DNA from 2 places in the Streptomyces durhamensis genome. Region 1 is predicted to be linked to the other one. Evidence: predicted binding sites of a transcription regulator. Region 1 holds the regulator's gene; the other holds the start of a gene.
What was found. The regulator HspR, encoded in region 1, represses chaperone genes until heat shock. The targets are predictions, from matches to a motif close to TTGAGNNNNNNNNNCTCAA.

Region 1 (9,567 bases):
GTGGCGGCCCAGGTAGCACGGGTCGTGGTAGGTGATGATGCCCTCGACCGGGGTGACGGGGATCAGCTTGCCCTCGTCCACCAGGTGCTGCAGCAGCTGGGTGTGGTGGATGACCTCGTAGTCGCCGCCGAGCTGCGGGTACTCGTTGCCGAGCGTGTTGAGGCAGTGCGGGCAGGTGGCGACGATCTTCTTGGCCGACTTCGGCTTCTTGGTCGACTCGTCCTCGTCATCCTCGCCGAAGGCCATGTTCAGCGCGGCCACGTTCTCCATGCCGAGCTCCTGGAACAGGGGCTCGTTGCCGAGGCGGCGGGCGGAGTCACCGGTGCACTTCTCGTCGCCGCCCATGATCGCGAACTTCACGCCCGCGATGTGCAGCAGCTCCGCGAAGGCCTTGGTGGTCTTCTTGGCGCGGTCCTCCAGGGCGCCGGCGCAGCCGACCCAGTACAGGTACTCGACCTCGGTGAGGTCCTCGATGTCCTTGCCGACGACCGGGACCTCGAAGTCGACCTCCTTGGTCCACTCCAGGCGCTGCTTCTTCGCCAGGCCCCAGGGGTTGCCCTTCTTCTCCAGGTTCTTGAGCATCGTGCCCGCCTCGGACGGGAACGCGGACTCGATCATCACCTGGTAGCGGCGCATGTCGACGATGTGGTCGACGTGCTCGATGTCCACCGGGCACTGCTCGACGCAGGCGCCGCAGGTGGTGCAGGACCACAGGACGTCCGGGTCGATGACGCCGTTCTCCTCGGCGGTGCCGATCAGCGGGCGCTCGGCCTCGGCGAGCGCGGCGGCGGGGACGCCGGCCAGCTGCTCCTCGGAGGCTTTCTCCTCGCCCTCCATGGTCTTGCCGCCGCCGGCCAGCAGGTACGGCGCCTTGGCGTGGGCGTGGTCCCGCAGGGACATGATCAGCAGCTTCGGGGAGAGCGGCTTGCCGGTGTTCCAGGCGGGGCACTGCGACTGGCAGCGGCCGCACTCGGTGCAGGTGGAGAAGTCCAGCAGGCCCTTCCAGGAGAACTGCTCGACCTGGGAGACGCCGAAGACGTCGTCGTCGCCGGGGTCGGTGAAGTCGATCTGCTTGCCGCCCGAGGTCATCGGGAGCAGGGCGCCGAGGGAGGTCTCACCGGTGGCGTTGCGCTTGAAGAAGATGTTCGGGAACGCCAGGAAGCGGTGCCAGGCCACGCCCATGTCAGTCTTCAGGGCGACCGTGATCATCCAGATGAAGGAGGTCGCGATCTTCAGCCCGGCGAAGAAGTAGGTGAGGTTCTGGAGCGTGGAGACGTTCATGCCCTTCAGCCAGGACACCACCGGGTACGAGATGAAGAACGAGGCCTCGTAGCCGTCGACGTGGTGCTGGGCGCCCTCCAGGGCGTGCAGCATGAAGATGCAGACGCCGACGATGAGGATGACGGCCTCGACGAAGTACGCCTGGCCGAAGTTGGAGCCGGCGAAGCGGGACTTGCGGCCCGGGCGGCGGGGGTGGCTCAGCTGACGGATCGCGATCAGGACGAGGATGCCGACGACCGTCATCGTGCCGATGAACTCGACGTAGACGTTGTACGGCGCCCACTCGCCGATGACCGGCAGGATCCAGTCCGCCTTGAACAGCTGGCCGATCGCGTTGACGATCGTCAGCAGCAGGGTGAAGAAGCCCACCGCGACGAACCAGTGCGCCACACCGACGACGCCCCAGCGGTTCATCCGGGTGTGGCCGAGGAACTCCCTGACCACGGTGAGGGTGCGCTGCGCGGGGTCGTCGGTCCGCGCTCCGGCCGGCACCGGCTGGCCGAGGCGCATGAAGTTGAAGATCTGGAGGAGGGCGCGGCCGAACAGTGCCACGCCGACCACGATCAGGACCAGCGACACGATGATCGCGGCGAGTTGCATTGGGGCTCCTGAGGCGGCCTCGAACTGACTGAGCGACTTAAACGGCTACATTACTAAGCGGTAACTTATGCAGTCCGTCTGAGACTACCCCCATCTTCCTGCGGGATGCAGCCGGGCGCGGGGTGATGCGCATCATCCCACGGGTCATCGGATCGTGTTATTCATACCGAATTGCTACATTCGCCCCTACCTTAGAGCCGTGCTCTACGGGATCGCCGCCGCCACCGCCGCCCTGCTCCTCGCCGCCGTCCTCGCGGCGCTGCTCAGGGTTCCCGCGCTGCGGGCCGGCATCGTCGACCGGCGCCGACAGCGGCGGCTGCCGCTGTTCGGCGGCCTCGCCGTGGTGGTCGTCACCTCTCTGGTCGCCTGGACGGGCCAGTGGACCCGGGTCGCCCCGCTCGGCGAGGGGGTCGGCCGCCTGCTGGTCGCCGCCTGCTCGGTCGCCGCGCTGGGTCTGGTCGCGGACGTGTGGCGGCTGCGCGCGCGGGTGCTCGTCGCCGGTACGGCCGTGGCGGCGGCCTGTGTGGTGCCGTACGACGAGACGGGCGTGCTGGGCGGGCTGCTCGCGCTGGCGTGGATCGTCGCGGCCTCCCTCGCCTTCAAGGGGCTCGATCACGCGGACGGGCTGGCCGGCACCGTCGGTGTCGTCACCGCCTTCGGTGCCGGGGCCTGCGCCGCCGCCGAGGTGATGGACGGGCTCGCCGTGCTGCTGAGCGTGTTCGCCGCCGCCCTCACCGGCTTCCTGATGCACAACTGGCACCCCGCCCGGATCGGGCTCGGCAACTGCGGCTCGCTGTTCACCGGATTCCTGCTGGCGTCGTCCCTCGTCTTCACGCGCGCGGGGTACGAACTCCTGCCGAGCGCGGCGGTGGTGTTCTGCCTCGGCGCGGTGGCGATCGCCGACGCCGTCCTCGTGGTCCTGGCCCGGGGGCTGGCCCGGCGTCCGCTGCTGCGGCGCGGTCCCGACCATCTCGCGCACCGGATGCGGCCGCTCGGGCTCACCCCGCCCGGATCCGTCGTGCTGCTGGGCGCCGGCTCGTTCTCCTCGGTACTCGTCGGGGTGCTCGTGCACACCGGGTGGACGGGGGAGGGGGCCGTGCTCTGGGTGGCCGGAGCGGCGCTGCTGGTGGTGCTCGTCCTCCTTCGCATGCCTGTCCAGTCACCCAGACGCACGGAATCATCGCAGGTCAGAGGCCAGTTGCGTGTAAGGAACGGATAAGACTTGAGTCCCCGCGACTCAGGTCTGTTGACCCAGCGGTGGACGTCATGCACACTTGAGTCCGTTCCACTCAAGTCAGCTGGAGGAATCAACCATGGCACGTGCGGTCGGCATCGACCTGGGCACGACTAACTCCGTCGTCAGCGTTCTGGAGGGCGGCGAGCCCACCGTCATCACCAACGCCGAGGGCGCCAGGACCACGCCGTCCGTCGTCGCCTTCGCCAAGAACGGCGAGGTGCTCGTCGGCGAGGTCGCCAAGCGCCAGGCGGTCACGAACGTGGACCGGACCATCCGCTCCGTGAAGCGCCACATGGGCACGGACTGGAAGATCGAGCTCGACGGCAAGCAGTTCAACCCGCAGCAGATGAGCGCCTTCATCCTGCAGAAGCTGAAGCGGGACGCCGAGGCCTACCTGGGCGAGAAGGTGACCGACGCGGTCATCACCGTCCCGGCCTACTTCAACGACTCCGAGCGCCAGGCGACCAAGGAGGCCGGCGAGATCGCGGGCCTGAACGTCCTGCGCATCGTCAACGAGCCGACCGCCGCCGCGCTGGCCTACGGCCTCGACAAGGACGACCAGACGATCCTCGTCTTCGACCTCGGTGGCGGCACCTTCGACGTGTCCCTGCTGGAGATCGGCGACGGCGTCGTCGAGGTGAAGGCCACCAACGGTGACAACCACCTCGGTGGCGACGACTGGGACCAGCGCGTCGTCGACTACCTGGTGCAGCAGTTCAAGTCCGGTCACGGCGTGGACCTCGCCAAGGACAAGATGGCCCTCCAGCGCCTCCGCGAGGCCGCCGAGAAGGCCAAGATCGAGCTGTCCTCCTCCACGGAGACCTCGATCAACCTGCCCTACATCACCGCGTCCGCCGAGGGCCCGCTGCACCTGGACGAGAAGCTCACCCGCGCCCAGTTCCAGCAGCTGACGGCCGACCTGCTGGAGCGCTGCAAGACGCCGTTCCACAACGTCATCAAGGACGCCGGCATCTCCATCAACGAGATCGACCACGTCGTCCTCGTCGGTGGCTCCACCCGTATGCCCGCCGTCGCCGAGCTCGTCAAGGAGCTGACCGGCGGCAAGGAGGCCAACAAGGGTGTGAACCCGGACGAGGTCGTCGCCATCGGCGCCTCGCTCCAGGCCGGTGTCCTCAAGGGCGAGGTCAAGGACGTCCTGCTGCTCGACGTCACCCCGCTGTCCCTCGGTATCGAGACCAAGGGCGGCATCATGACCAAGCTGATCGAGCGCAACACCACGATCCCGACCAAGCGCTCGGAGATCTTCACCACGGCCGAGGACAACCAGCCGTCCGTGCAGATCCAGGTCTACCAGGGCGAGCGCGAGATCGCGGCGTACAACAAGAAGCTCGGCATGTTCGAGCTGACCGGTCTGCCGCCGGCGCCGCGCGGCGTCCCGCAGATCGAGGTCTCCTTCGACATCGACGCCAACGGCATCATGCACGTGACCGCCAAGGACCTGGGCACGGGCAAGGAGCAGAAGATGACCGTCACCGGCGGCTCCTCGCTGCCGAAGGACGAGGTCGACCGCATGCGCCAGGAGGCCGAGCAGTACGCGGAGGAGGACCACCGCCGCCGCGAGGCCGCCGAGACCCGCAACCAGGGCGAGCAGCTCGTCTACCAGACCGAGAAGTTCCTCAAGGACAACGAGGACAAGGTCCCCGGCGAGATCAAGACCGAGGTCGAGGAGGCCGTCGCCGAGCTGAAGGAGAAGCTCAAGGGCGAGGACACCGCCGAGATCCGCACCGCCACCGAGAAGGTCGCGGCCGTCTCGCAGAAGCTGGGCCAGGCCATGTACGCCGACGCCCAGTCCGCGCAGGCCGCCGGAGGCCCGGAGGGCGCCGCCCAGGGCGGCAAGGCCGCTGACGACGACGTCGTGGACGCCGAGATCGTGGACGACGAGCGCAAGGACGGTGCCGCGTGACGGAGGAGACCCCGGGCTTTGAAGAGAAGCCCGACGTCCCCTCCGGCGCCACCCCCGACGACGCCGAGTCGAAGGCCGCGCCCGAGGAGGGCGCGGCCCCGGCCGGGGACGCACACGCAGACGCGGGTCTGGTGGCCCAGCTGGACCAGGTGCGTACGGCGCTGAACGAGCGCACGGCGGACCTCCAGCGCCTCCAGGCCGAGTACCAGAACTACCGCCGCCGCGTCGAGCGGGACCGCATCGCGGTCAAGGAGATCGCCATCGCGAACCTCCTGACCGAGCTGCTGCCCGTGCTCGACGACATCGGCCGCGCACGGGAACACGGCGAGCTGCTCGGCGGCTTCAAGTCGGTGGCCGAGTCGCTGGAGACCGTCGCGGCCAAGATGGGCCTGCAGCAGTTCGGCAAGGAGGGCGAGCCCTTCGACCCGACCATCCACGAGGCCCTGATGCACTCCTACGCGCCGGACGTCACCGAGACGACCTGCGTGGCGATCCTGCAGCCCGGGTATCGCATCGGCGAGCGCACCATCCGCCCCGCGCGGGTGGCCGTGGCCGAGCCGCAGCCCGGCGCGCAGACCGTCAAGGCCGAGGGCGCCGAGGAGAACACCGAGGGCAAGGCGGCCGGTGCCACCGACAACGAGGAGAACGGTGGCCCTGAGGAGGGCTGACGTAATCACCGCAGACAGGAAGGAGGGGCGTCGGGGATGAGCACCAAGGACTTCATCGAGAAGGACTTCTACAAGGTCCTCGGCGTCCCCAAGGACGCCACCGAGGCCGAGATCAAGAAGGCGTACCGGAAGCTCGCCCGCGAGTTCCACCCGGACGCCAACAAGGGCAACGTCAAGGCCGAGGAGCGCTTCAAGGAGATCTCCGAGGCGAACGACGTCCTCGGCGACCCCAAGAAGCGCAAGGAGTACGACGAGGCACGCGCCCTGTTCGGCAACGGCGGCTTCCGCCCCGGGCCGGGCGCCGCCGGCGGCTCCTTCAACTTCGACCTGGGAGACCTCTTCGGAGGAGGCGGAAACGCCCAGGGCGGAGGCTTCGGCGGCGGACTCGGTGACGTCTTCGGGGGCCTGTTCAACCGCGGCGGCACCGGGACGACCCGTACCCAGCCGCGGCGCGGCCAGGACATCGACACCGAGGTCACGCTGAGCTTCACGGAGGCCATCGAGGGCGCCACGGTGCCGCTGCGGATGTCCTCCCAGGCGCCCTGCAAGGCCTGCTCCGGCACCGGCGACAAGAACGGCACACCGCGCGTGTGCCCGACCTGCGTCGGCACCGGGCAGGTGGCGCGGGGCTCCGGCGGCGGCTTCTCGCTGACCGACCCCTGCCCCGACTGCAAGGGCCGCGGCCTGATCGCCGAGCACCCCTGCCTGGACTGTAACGGCAGCGGCCGCGCGAAGTCCTCGCACACCATGCAGGTCCGCATCCCGGCCGGGGTGACCGACGGGCAGCGCATCCGGCTGCGCGGCAAGGGCGCGCCCGGCGAGCGGGGCGGCCCGGCGGGCGACCTGTACGTGGTCGTGCACGTCGGCGAGCACCCGGTGTTCGGACGCAAGGGCGACAACCTCACCGTCACCGTGCCGGTGACGTATCCCGAGGCGGCCCTCGGCGGCGAGGTCCGGGTCCCGACCCTCGGCGGCCCGCCCGTCACCCTGAAACTGCCGCCCGGCACCCCCAACGGCCGCACCATGCGGGCGCGGGGCAAGGGCGCGGTCCGCAAGGACGGCACCCGCGGAGACCTCCTGGTCACCGTCGAGGTGTGTGTCCCCCAGGACCTGTCGGGGAAGGCTCGTGACGCACTGGAGGCGTATCGCGAGGCGACCGCGGGCGAAGACCCGCGGGCGGACCTGTTCGAGGCCGCGAAGGGAGACTGACAGAGATGGACGGCCGTCGACGTAACCCGTATGAACTGACCGAGGAGACCCCGGTCTACGTCATCTCGGTGGCGGCCCAGCTCTCCGGACTCCACCCGCAGACGCTGCGCCAGTACGACCGCCTGGGCCTGGTCTCCCCGGACCGCACCGCGGGCCGGGGCCGCCGCTACTCGGCCCGCGACATCGAACTGCTCCGCCAGGTGCAGGCGCTGTCGCAGGACGAGGGCATCAACCTGGCCGGCATCAAGCGCATCATCGAACTGGAGAACCAGGTCGCCGCCCTGCAGTCCCGCGTCGCGGAACTGCAGGCGGCCCTGGACGGCGCGGCGGCCACCATGCAGCAGCGCGAGGCCGCAGTCCACGCCTCCTACCGCCGCGACCTGGTCCCGTACCAGGAGGTGCAGCAGACCAGTGCGCTGGTGGTGTGGCGGCCCAAGCGGCAGCAGCACAACGACTGAACAGCGCGGTACGTGAGGGGCCCGGAGGATTCTCCGGGCCCCTCACGCATGCCCGCGGCTGGTGTCAGTCGCCCATGCCGAGTCCGGGTCCGGGCCGCTGGTGGTCCGGCGGGAGCTGCTGGGGCTGCTGAGCCGGAGCGGCGGACCGGCCCGAGCGGTCGGTCGGGACCCCGCGCAGCCACAGGTCCGAGCCGGGGACCTTCGCGGCCGGTGACGGCCGGGGGATGGGGGCCTTCGGGTCCTGCTCCGCCACGTCCGGGGTCTGAGTGGGCTGGGGGGTGGCGGAGTTCGGTTCCCGGTCCGTCAGGTCCGGGGCCTGCGTCGGCCGGGCGTCGGGCCTCGGGCCCCGGTCCGCACCGGCGGCCCGCTCGGGGGAGGGCGGTGGGTTCTCCGGGCCCCCGGCCGACCGAGTGGTCCCCGTGCCCGCTTCCGGGCGCCGCCACCGCTCCGGGACGCTCGACCGGCGCTGTACGGCGGTGGCGTCGCCTTCCTGTGCCGCCGCGACCGCGCGGGCGCGCAGGGCGCTCTGCCGGGCGATGGGCGAGAAACCCGGGGCGGCGTTGCCGGTCTCGGCGGGCAGCCCCCGCACACCCATGGCGTTCAGCTCCCGCTGGATGCCCGACTCCGGCGGGAACACCTCGCGCGGCAGCTGCCAGGACGCGGCCCCGTCCACGTCGACGCGGTGCTCTCGCCCCTCGACGGAGAAGGTGAGCCCGTAGCCGATGTACTGGTCGTCCCGGTCGAACAGCAGGTCACCGGAGATCTCCCCGCCCCGGTCGCGCACCTCGCCGGCCAGCTCCTGCAGGGCGGGAGGCAGGGGATTGGTACGGCCGAGGCTGGTGATGTAGCCGTCGGCCTCGACCGTCCCCTGATGCGTGATGCCCGCTTCGTCCTTCTCCGTGTAGGGCACGCGGAAGCAGGTACGGCCGGTCTCGTCCTGGTAGGTCTCGATCGCGCCGACCTCGCAGCGGCGGAAGGTGAGCCGCCCGTCGCCACCCTTATCCTTGGGACCGTAATCCTTCCGCATCTGCGGGAACTGCACCTGATGCATCAGCGCCGACGGCGGGTCGTTGCCGACGATGGTGACCCGGGCCTCGGGGTTCTGCAGCAGGATGATCTCCGCGTTGGCCACCCCGGTGCCGCCGGAACCGGCGACGATCCAGTGCTGGGCGGCGTGCGGGTCGAAGCGGCTCTCGGCGACCTCGTCACCGAGGAGCACCCGTCCCGGTGCGGCCTCACGAGCCGCCTCCCACTTCTCGGTCGCGGCGAGGGCGGTGAAGCAGTTGTCGATGCGGGAAGCGCCTGTTCCGTCCAGGCCGGCCTTGAGCGTCTCCTTCCACGGGGAGTCCTCCAGAGCGCCCAGCACGGTACGGGCGTCCACGCCCCCGCGTTCCGCCTGCACGAGGCAGTCGCGCATCTCCCGCGCGCCGGCGACCTCCTGGCCCTCCAGTTCCCGCAGCCGCTCGCCGATCAGCCGCACGGCCTCGCTGCGGCTCTCCACCGGGCCGTCACGCCGGGGCATCCCCGGCACCACCTCGGGGGTCAGACCGGTGGCGATGATCGGCACACCGTCGCACGCCACCCGCAGCGGATCCGCACGCTCCTTGCCGTCCCGGTCGAACGGCTGGACCTCCGCGAGGAGTTCACCGTCGCGGCCGAGCCGCAACCGGGCGTGGCCGTTGACGACGTCGCCCTGGGTGGCGAGGTGGTCCTCCCAGATCCGCACGGCCTCGATGGGCACGCGCCGACGGGGGTCGTCGACCGTCCCGTACGGATCGACGCCCATCCACTGGGCGAGGTCCCGGTCCTGGTCGGCCGACTGCACGATGCCCTCGCCGGGGTCGAGGTGCCAGCGGCCCACCGCGTCCACCAGCAGCGCGTCCGGGTCGCGCCCGGTGAGGCTGGCACCGCCGCCGATCACCACCCGGCGCCGCGGCAGCTGCCCGGCGGCCAGCTGCCCCTCAAGACCGCGCACGGTGCCCTCGCTGACCTGGGCACGGTAGTCCGCCCACTGCTCGGCCACGGCCCCCAACTGGTCGCGCGGCAGCGGAAGTCCGTTCTGGTCGTACCCCGGCATCGGCATGCTCACGTCCCGCCGCCCGATGAACGCCTCGACCTGCCGCTGGGCCCGCAGAGCGGCGTCCCGGCTCGCCTGAAGGGCGGCGGCGTCGGCGGGGTTGAGGTGTTCTA
Region 2 (9,567 bases), on a different contig from region 1:
CGGCCGAGCCGCTCGGTCTGCTTCAGGGCCGTCCGCATGGTCTCGGGGTCGGCCTCGGTGACCCCGTCGACGATGTTCTCCAGCACGGCACGCAGGCCGGCGATGGGGGTGCGCAGCTCGTGCGAGACGTTCGCGACCAGCTCTTTGCGCTGGCTGTGCTGGGCCTCCAGCTCGTCCGCCATGACGTTGATCGTCCCGGCCAGGTCGCCCAGCTCGTCCCGGCGGCCCTCGCTCACCCGGCGGGTGTAGTCGCCCTCGGAGATCGACCGCGCCACCGTGTTCATCTCGTCCAGCGGCATGGTCAGCGAATGCGCCACGAACTGCGTGATCAGCAGGGTGGCGATCATCGAGAAGACCGTGATGAAGCGCAGCTCGGTCTTGGTGTGCACGGCGACGATCGACAGTCCGGTGGTGATCAGCACCGATATGACGACCAGCGCACCGAGCTTGGTCTTGATCGAGAACGGGCGTACGCCGCCCCAGGGGTCCTCCCCGGGGCTCCTCCGCGTGGCCTGGCGCCCGCCGCCGCTCATGGGGTGGGCGTCTCCAGGGCGTATCCCACGCCGTGCACGGTGCGGATCCGCTCGGCGCCGATCTTCCGGCGCAGCGCCTTGATGTGGCTGTCGACCGTGCGGGTGCCGGAGGCGTCCGCCCAGTCCCACACCTCGGCCAGCAGCTGCTCCCGGGAGAGCACCGCGCGCGGGGTGTTCGCCAGGCACACCAGCAGGTCGAACTCGGTGGGCGTGAGGTGGACGTCCTCGGACTTCACCCGCACCCGGCGCTGCGCGTGGTCGATCTCCAGCTCGCCGAGGCGCAGGATGCCGCTGCGGGGCGTCGCGGCGGCCAGCGCCGCCCGCTCCACCCGCCGCAGCAGCACGTGCACCCGCGCGGCCAGCTCCCGCATCGAGAACGGCTTGGTCATGTAGTCGTCCGCGCCGACCCCGAGACCGACCAGCATGTCCGTCTCGTCGTCCCGCGCGGTCAGCATCAGCACCGGCACCGGCCGCTGCGCCTGCACCCGCCGGCAGACCTCGAGGCCGTCGAAGCCCGGCAGCATGATGTCGAGGATCAGCAGATCGGGCTGCCAGGCCTCGGCCGTGTCGACGGCGGCCGGGCCGTCCGACGCGGTTTGCACGAGAAATCCCTCGGCGCGGAGCCGGGCCGCGATGGCGTCGACGATCGTGGGGTCGTCCTCGACGACCAGGACCCGGCGCTGTGCGCCCGGGGTGGTCGTCGCCGCGCCGCTCTGGGAGGTGTGTGTCTGCTCCATCGCCCGCCCCTGCTTGTTGCTTTCCGGAACCCGTGGGGTGATCCCATGTCTGCGCTTGACGCTTGAATGATCCGCGTCAGGGCAGCACATTACGGGGATCCACCATGCTGTCGCTATCCAGGTCGGACGCCGAGGTGCACGGCGTCCGGAACGCCCCGGGCAACGGGCACCTCTTCGGTACGCACCTGCCGGAACCCGGCATTCCGCATGGTTCCTTCAAATTCCGGAGAGGGCTCGGCGGACCACACGGCGAGCACCCCGCCGGGATTCAACACCCTTGTGCAGGCGGCGAGTCCGGCCGGCGCGTAGAGACCGTGGTTGTCGTCCGTGACGGTCCAGCCGGGTCCGTTGTCGATGTCCAGACAGAGCGCGTCAAACGTGTCGGAAGTCTCATTGACGAACGCCACGAGGTCGTCCCGCACGATCTCGGTGCGCGGATCGCCGAGCGCACTGGCGGAGATCTCCGCCAGCGGCCCGCCCCGGTGCCAGTCGATGACGGCGGGTTCCCGCTCCACGACGGTGATCCGCCCCCACCGGGAGTCCGCCGCCGCATGTGCGAGTGAGAAGCCCACGCCCAGCCCGCCGATCAGCACCTTCGGCTCCGGCCGCCCGTCCAGCGCGTCGTACGCGGCGTCCACCAGCAGCCGCTCCGAACGGCCGTCCGAGGTGTCCATCAGGAAACAGCCGTTGGCGATGATCTGCAGCAGCGTCCCGTGCCGGCGCAGCGCCACCTCGCCGTACGGGCCGTCGCGCCGGTCGAGGACCACGGGGGAGTCGTGCACGGCAGCAGTCATGCCCCCCATCCTGCTCGAACGCGGCTTGTCGTTCACGGGAATTGCGGATGACGCGCGCGCTGTCGACACCGGGCCGGGGCGGACGCATCCGGTACGTGAGAGGTTGCTGTGAATCCGCTCTTGCGTGGCGTCGGTCATAGACAGCGGCCCGCGCAACACGAAAGGTGGGGCGCGACGGAAGGAGCGCCACACCGTGGAACCCATCGCGACGGGCCCTGCGTCGGCCGCGGCCGCGGCCCTGCCGGGCGCGCCCCTTCCCGACGGCGCCGCCGTCGCGACGCCCGCCCTCGCGGACCTGCTGGACGGCATGCCCCGCCAGCGGCACGCCACGGTCCCCGCCTGCGACCCCGCCCCCGTGCCTGTGCCCGCCGCGGTCGGCGCCCCGACGCGCCCGGCCGTGCGGTTCCCACGGGTGTGGCGCCTGCTGCCCACGCCCGCCGGCACCCCGTTCACCTTCGCCTACGGCGCCCTCCTGGCCCTCACCTCGGTGATCGCGGCGCTGGCCGACCCGGGCCTGGTGCACGCCCTCTACCAGGACTCCAGCACGGACGTCGCCCACCTGGTGCGCACCCCTGTCCTGGTGCTGCTGGGGAGCGCGCTGTGGATCGCGGGCGGCGTCCTGTCGCCGTACGCGCTGGCGTTCGTGCTGGTGCTCACCGCGCTCGAACGGCGCATAGGCGGCGCGCGGGCGGCCTGTGTCTTCCTGGCCGGTCATGTCCTGGCCACCCTCGCCACCGAGGTCCCCGTGGGCCTGGCCGTCCTGGTCGGCCACCTCCCCGCCACCTCGCTGCACCGGCTCGACTACGGCATCAGCTTCGGTGTCGCCGCCAGCACCGGCGCCCTCGCCGGCCTGCTGCGCCCCTGGCTGCGCTGGCCGCTTCTGGCGCTCGCGACCACCGTCCTCGTCGACGACCTGATCGCCTTCCAGGACCCGATGACGAACTGGGGCCATCTGATCGCCCTGTCGATCGGTGTGGCGAGCTGGCCCCTGTTGCGCCGCTGGAACCAGCCGGCCTGAGGACGCCGAGCGCGCCCGGGCGGGTGATCGCTCACAGCGAACACACACGGGGAACACCCGTCTCCTCCCCGCAGTTGAGTCGGCATAGCTCAACTTGACTGCCGAAGGGGAGATCATGGCTACTGAGTCCACGGCGTTCACGCTCGTCCTGCCCGTGCTGCCGCTCGATGACGAGGTCGTGCTGCCCGGCATGGTGGTCCCGCTGGACCTGAGCGACTCCGAGGTGCGGGCCGCGGTGGAGGCCGCCCAGGCCGCCGCCCGGTCCACGCCCGGAAAGCCCAAGGTGCTGCTGGTCCCGCGCGTCGACGGCACGTACGCGAAGACCGGTGTGCTGGGCACGGTCGAGCAGGTCGGCCGGCTGGCCGACGGTGACCCGGGGGCTCTGATCCGCGGCCGTAGCCGGGTGCGGATCGGCGCCGGCACCACCGGTCCCGGCGCCGCCCTGTGGGTCGAGGGCGCCCGCATCGACGAGACCGTCCCCGACCCGCTGCCCGGTCAGGTCGCGGACCTGGTCAAGGAATACAAGGCACTGGCCACCACCTGGCTGAAGAAGCGCGGTGCCTGGCAGGTCGTGGACCGCGTCCAGGCCATCGACGACGTCTCCGCGCTCGCCGACAACTCCGGCTACTCGCCGTTCCTCACCACAGACCAGAAGGTCGAACTGCTGGAGACCGCCGACCCGGTGGCCCGGCTCAGGCTCGCCGCACAGCAGCTCCGCGACCATCTCGCCGAGCAGGAAGTGGCCGAGACCATCGCCAAGGACGTCCAGGAGGGCGTCGACAAGCAGCAGCGCGAGTTCCTGCTGCGCCGTCAGCTGGAGGCCGTCCGCAAGGAACTGCGCGAGCTGAACGGCGGGGACTCCAAGGACTCGGCCGAGGAGTCCGACGACTACCGCGCCCGCGTCGAGGCCGCCGACCTGCCGGAGAAGGTCCGCGAGGCCGCGCTCAAGGAGGTCGACAAGCTGGAGCGGTCCAGCGACCAGTCCCCCGAGGGCTCCTGGATCCGCACCTGGCTGGACACCGTCCTGGAGCTGCCCTGGAACGAGCGGACCGAGGACGCCTACGACATCCAGGGCGCCAAGGCGGTCCTCGACGCCGAGCACGCCGGCCTGGAGGACGTGAAGGAGCGCATCACCGAGTACCTGGCCGTGCGCAAGCGGCGCGGCGAGCGCGGCCTGGGCGTCATCGGCGGGCGGCGCGGCGGTGCCGTGCTGGCCCTGGTAGGCCCGCCCGGCGTCGGAAAGACCAGCTTGGGGCAGAGTGTCGCGCATGCGATGGGCCGCGAGTTCGTCCGCGTCGCCCTCGGCGGCGTCCGCGACGAGGCCGAGATCCGCGGTCACCGCCGTACGTACGTCGGCGCGCTGCCCGGCCGGATCGTGCGTGCGATCAAGGAGGCCGGGTCCATGAACCCGGTGGTCCTGCTGGACGAGATCGACAAGGTGGGCTCCGACTTCCGCGGCGACCCGGCCGCGGCCCTGCTCGAAGTCCTGGACCCGGCGCAGAACCACACCTTCCGCGACCACTACCTGGAGGTCGAACTCGACCTGTCGGACGTGGTCTTCCTGGCCACCGCCAACGTCCTGGAGGCCATCCCGGAGGCGCTCGCCGACCGTATGGAGATCGTCCGCCTGGACGGCTACACCGAGGACGAGAAGGTCGTCATCGCCCGCGACCACCTGCTCCCGCGCCAGCTGGAGCGGGCGGGACTGAGCGAGGACGAGGTCGCCCTGGAGGAGAGCGCCCTGCGCAAGCTGGCCGGCGAGTACACCCGCGAGGCGGGCGTCCGCACCTTGGAGCGGTCCATCGCACGGCTGCTCCGCAAGATCGCGGCCCAGCACGAACTCGGCCGGCGGGAGCTGCCGTTCACCGTGACGGACGGCGACCTGCGCGCACTGATCGGACGCCCGCACCACGTGCCCGAGTCCGCCCAGGACCCGGCCGAGCGCCGTACGTCCGTGCCCGGCGTGGCGACCGGTCTCGCGGTCACCGGGGCCGGCGGTGACGTCCTCTTCGTGGAGGCGTCCCTGGCCGACCCGGAGACGGGAGCCGCGGGCCTGACCCTGACCGGTCAGCTCGGTGACGTGATGAAGGAGTCGGCGCAGATCGCGCTGAGCTTCCTGCGCAGCCACGGTGCCGAACTGGGGCTCGCGGTGGGCGACCTGAAGGACCGGGGGGTGCACATCCACTTCCCGGCGGGCGCGGTCCCGAAGGACGGCCCGAGCGCGGGCATCACGATGACCACGGCCCTCGCCTCGCTGCTCTCCGGCCGGCTGGTCCGCACGGACGTGGCGATGACCGGCGAGGTCTCGCTGACCGGGCGTGTGCTGCCCATCGGGGGCGTGAAGCAGAAGCTGCTCGCCGCACAGCGTGCCGGGGTGACCACCGTGATCATCCCCAAGCGCAACGAACCCGACCTGGACGACGTCCCGGCCGAGGTGCTGGACAAGCTCGACGTCCACACCGTGACCGACGTCCGCCAAGTCCTTCAGCTGGCGCTCGCGCCCGCCACGGACGGCGCGGTGCCCACGGTTCCGGTAGCGGCGTGACGGACGCTGCCGGATGAGCGAGGGCCCGGGTCCCGTGAGGGAGGCCCGGGCCTTCGCATGCGCTCACACGGGGGTCTGTCGGTAGAATTCAGGCGTGAGTTGGCCGCCCAGAAGCCCCTCCGGGCTGATCGGGGCCGAGATCGCGGGATACCGCGTGGAACGCGAGCTCGGCCGCGGCGGCATGGCCGTCGTCTACCGCGCCAAGGACCTGCGCCTCGGCCGGACGGTCGCCCTCAAACTGCTCGCCCCGGAGTACACGCGCAACGACGCCTTCCGCCGCCGGTTCGCCCAGGAGTCCCGGGTCGCCGCCGCCATCGACCACCCCAACATCGTCCCCGTCTTCGAAGCCGGCGAGACCGACGGGATCCTCTACATCGCCATGTGCTTCGTCGCCGGCCAGGACCTGCGTGCCCTGCTCGACCGGGAGGGCCCGCTGCCGGCCGCGACCGCGCTGCGCATCGCCGCCCAGCTGGCGTCCGCGCTCGACGCCGCCCACGCGCGCGACCTGGTGCACCGGGACGTCAAACCCGGCAACGTCCTGGTCGCCAAGGGTGTCGACAGTGACCACCCCGAGCACGTCTACCTCACCGACTTCGGGCTGGCGAAGAAGTCGCTGTCGCTCACCGGGTTCACCACCGCCGGCGAGTTCGTCGGCACCCTCGACTACGTGGCACCCGAGCGCGTCGCCGGGCGCCCGGTGGACGGCAGGTCCGACCTGTACAGCCTGGCCTGCGTGGTCCACGAGATGCTCGCCGGCACCCCGCCCTTCCGGCGGGACGACCACCTCGAACTGTTGTGGGCCCACCAGTACGACCCGCCGCCGGCGCTCAGCAAGGAGCGGCCGGACATCCCGGCGGCCGCCGACGAGGTCCTGCGGTGCGCCCTGGCCAAGGCCCCGGGCGACCGCCACGGCTCCTGCCTGGAGTTCGTGGCGGCCCTGCGCACCGCCGCCGGCGACCCGGACGCGGCACCGCGCCGCCGTACGCCGACCCAGGTGGACCGCGTTCCGCCACCGGCACCGCCGCCCTGGGCCGGGCCGGTCCTCTCCTGACGCCCGCCCGACGCCGCCGCCGCTTACGCGGGCTCTACCCAACGCCTGTGTCCCCGTCAAGTCCCGAGTCCTCGGAACATGACCCGTATTTCCCGTTCCGGCCTACTGGAAGTGCGCCGGAAAACACCCGGCCAATCCACTCGGGAAATACACACAGCAAGGGGAGAAAGCTCATGACTCGCAAGGTTCACACCCACGACGAAATCCGCCCGAAGCGCCGGGGCCTCCGTCTCGCGACCCTCGCCGCCTCGGCCGCGCTGGTCACCGGAGGGGTCCTGCTGCCCGTGTCCGGCGCGATGGCGGCCCCGATGCCCACCTCGACCGCGGCCTTCGTCCAGGGCGGAGGCGCCGGTGGTGCCGGGGGTGACGGCGGCTCCGGGCTGGTCGGCGGCGGTGGCGGCGCCGGTGGCTCCGGCGGCGGCAGCGTCCTCGGTACCGGCGGTGACGGTGGCGCCGGCGGCAAGGGCGGCGACGGCGTCCTCTCCGGTGGCGGCGGCGGTGGCGGCGGTGGCGGCGGCGGGAAGGGCGGCAACAGCGTCTTCCAGGGCGGCAACGGAGGCAAGGGCGGCAAGGGCGGCGTCGGCGGGCTCTTCGGCGGCGCCGGCGGGTCCGGCGGGGCCGGCGGGATCAGCCTCTTCTGACCGTCACTTCCGCTGACCGTCCACGGGGTGGAGGCCGCGAGTGCCTCCACCCCTCCCCGAACCCCCCTTCCGCGATCCCTCACCGGCACTCCTGACCCCGAAACGGAGCCCCCCATGTCCAGCAGCACCTGGCGGCGTCCCTTCGTCCTCGCGGCGGCCTCCGTGGCGCTCGTCACCACCACCGCGTGCGCCGCCCAAGCAGCCACCCACATCGCCCCGGCCACCGGCAGCCACGCGGCCGCCCCGGCCGACCGGTCCGCGCACTGCGGAGAGGGCGGCGAAGGCGGCAAGGGCGGTGCGCCCGGGCAGCCGGGTGAGCCCGGAGAGCCCGGCAAGCCCGGCTGTGCGCCGTTCCACGGCCTGAGCGACCTGCCCGGCAAACCGAAGTCGAAGCTCTCCCGGGTGGAGAAGGCACGCATCGCGCTGGCGGTGCTGACCGGCCGGGTGACCGAGGCCGACGCGGCCAAGAAGTACAAGGTCCCGGAGAAGGAAATCAGCAAGTGGGAGCGGAATCTCCTGGACGGCGAGTGGCTCGAATTCCTCCGAGTGGATTCCTGAGGAAAGCCATGCGCAAGCACTCCTGGAAATTCGGTCTCGGTCTCGCCGTCTCCACCTTCGTGATCGCCGGAGGTGCGATGGCACCGGCCGCGACGGCCGCCACCGGCCCCGTCGGCGGCGGAGCGGGCAGCGGCCGTCCCGGCCTCGGCAGCGTCCATGTCGGCAACGGCAGCGTCCGCATCGGCGACTCGATCTGCGCGGGCAACTGCAACGGCACGGTCAACGGCGGCAGCGGCTCGGGCGGCGGCATCTGCGCCGGGCTCTGCAACGGCAGCGCCAACGGCGGCAGCGGCACCCCCGGCGTGCCGGGCCGCAGCGGCGGCAACGGGGGGAACGGCGGCATCTGCGTCGGCGTCTGCGCCGGCAGCGCCAACGGCGGCAGCGGCGGGAACGGCGGCGACGCGGCGGGCACGGGCGACGGCGGCGACGGCGGCCGGGGCGGCGACGGCGGGATCTGCCTCGGCGTGGGCTGCGAGACCAGCGGTCAGGGCGGCCGCGGGGGCAACGGTGGCAGTGGCTGACTCAGCCGGTGGTCCCGGCCACCGACTGCTCCGCCCACACCGTCTTGCCGACCCGGTCGTGCCGGGTGCCCCAGCGGTCGGCCAGCTGGGCGACCAGCAGCAGACCCCGGCCACCCTCGTCGAAGATACGGGCGCGCCGCATGTGCGGGGTGGTGCCGCTGGAGTCGTACACCTCGCAGATCAGGGTCGAGTCCTGGTGGATCAGCCGGAGCTGGACGGGCGGCCGGCCGTACCGCATGGCGTTGGTGACCAGCTCGCTGACCATCAGCTCGGTGGGGAAGGCCGCCTCGTCCAGGCCCCACGCGGACAGCTGGTCGCAGGCCAGGTGGCGGGCCCGGGAGACGTCCGTGAGGTCGTTCGCCAGCTCCCAGGCGGCGACCCGGTCCCCGTGCAGGACCCGGGTGCGGGCGACGAGCAGGGCGATGTCGTCGTCGGGACGGTGGCTCAGCAGCTCGGTGAGCACGTGGTCGCAGACGGAGTCCAGCGTGGCCGCGGGCCGGCCGAGCGCGGCGAACATCTTGTCCAGCGCCTCGTCGATGTCGTGCTCGCGGGCCTCGAAGAGCCCGTTGGTGTAGAGCGCGAGGAGACTGCCCTCGGGCAGTTCGGTCTCGACGGCCTCGAAGGGCAGCCCGCCGAGCCCGAGCGGGGGCCCCGCGGGCACGTCGAGGAAGCGCACGGCGCCGTCCGGCATGACCACGGCGGGCGGCGGATGGCCCGCCCGGGCCAGGGTGCACCGGCGCGAGACCGGGTCGTACACCGCGTACAGACAGGTGGTGCCGATGCCGCCGGCGGTCTCGGCGGCCGGGTCCGCGCTGCCCTCGTCGGCGGCGAGCCGCAGGACCAGGTCGTCGAGGTGGGTGAGGAGTTCGTCGGCCGGCAGATCGACGTCGGCCAGGGTGCGTACGGCGGTACGCAGCCGGCCCATGGTGGCCGAGGCGCGGATGCCGTGGCCGACCACGTCCCCCACGACGAGTGCCACCCGCGCCCCGGACAGCGGGATCACGTCGAACCAGTCGCCGCCCACGCCGGCCCGGGTCGCGGCGGGCAGATAGCGGGTGGCGATCTCCAGGGCCGCCTGCGCGGGCAGTGTGTGCGGGAGCAGGCTCTGCTGCAGGGCCATGGTGGTGGTGCGGGCCCGGGAACAGGCGCGGGCCTGCCGGATGCCGGCG

Region 2: lon (endopeptidase La) is a predicted target of HspR. The motif match lies at 3,157-3,175, and genes of this name have one in related genera.

Annotation. Positions count from the first base shown of each region.
Region 1 is NZ_JNXR01000031.1:12,638-22,204, forward strand. It holds gene IO33_RS0134715 ((Fe-S)-binding protein) at 1-1,881, opposite strand, end outside; gene IO33_RS0134720 (MraY family glycosyltransferase) at 2,081-3,100, shown strand; gene dnaK (molecular chaperone DnaK) at 3,195-5,042, shown strand; gene grpE (nucleotide exchange factor GrpE) at 5,039-5,710, shown strand; gene dnaJ (molecular chaperone DnaJ) at 5,747-6,919, shown strand; gene IO33_RS0134740 (heat shock protein transcriptional repressor HspR) at 6,925-7,377, shown strand; gene IO33_RS0134745 (hypothetical protein) at 7,442-9,567, opposite strand, start outside.
Region 2 is NZ_JNXR01000007.1:46,426-55,992, reverse strand. It holds gene IO33_RS0111315 (HAMP domain-containing sensor histidine kinase) at 1-533, opposite strand, end outside; gene IO33_RS0111310 (response regulator transcription factor) at 530-1,270, opposite strand; gene IO33_RS0111305 (spermine/spermidine synthase domain-containing protein) at 1,384-2,073, opposite strand; gene IO33_RS0111300 (rhomboid-like protein) at 2,258-3,082, shown strand; gene lon (endopeptidase La) at 3,198-5,627, shown strand; gene IO33_RS0111290 (serine/threonine-protein kinase) at 5,722-6,678, shown strand; gene IO33_RS51680 (hypothetical protein) at 6,852-7,319, shown strand; gene IO33_RS0111280 (hypothetical protein) at 7,434-7,877, shown strand; gene IO33_RS45870 (hypothetical protein) at 7,886-8,398, shown strand; gene IO33_RS0111270 (ATP-binding SpoIIE family protein phosphatase) at 8,400-9,567, opposite strand, start outside.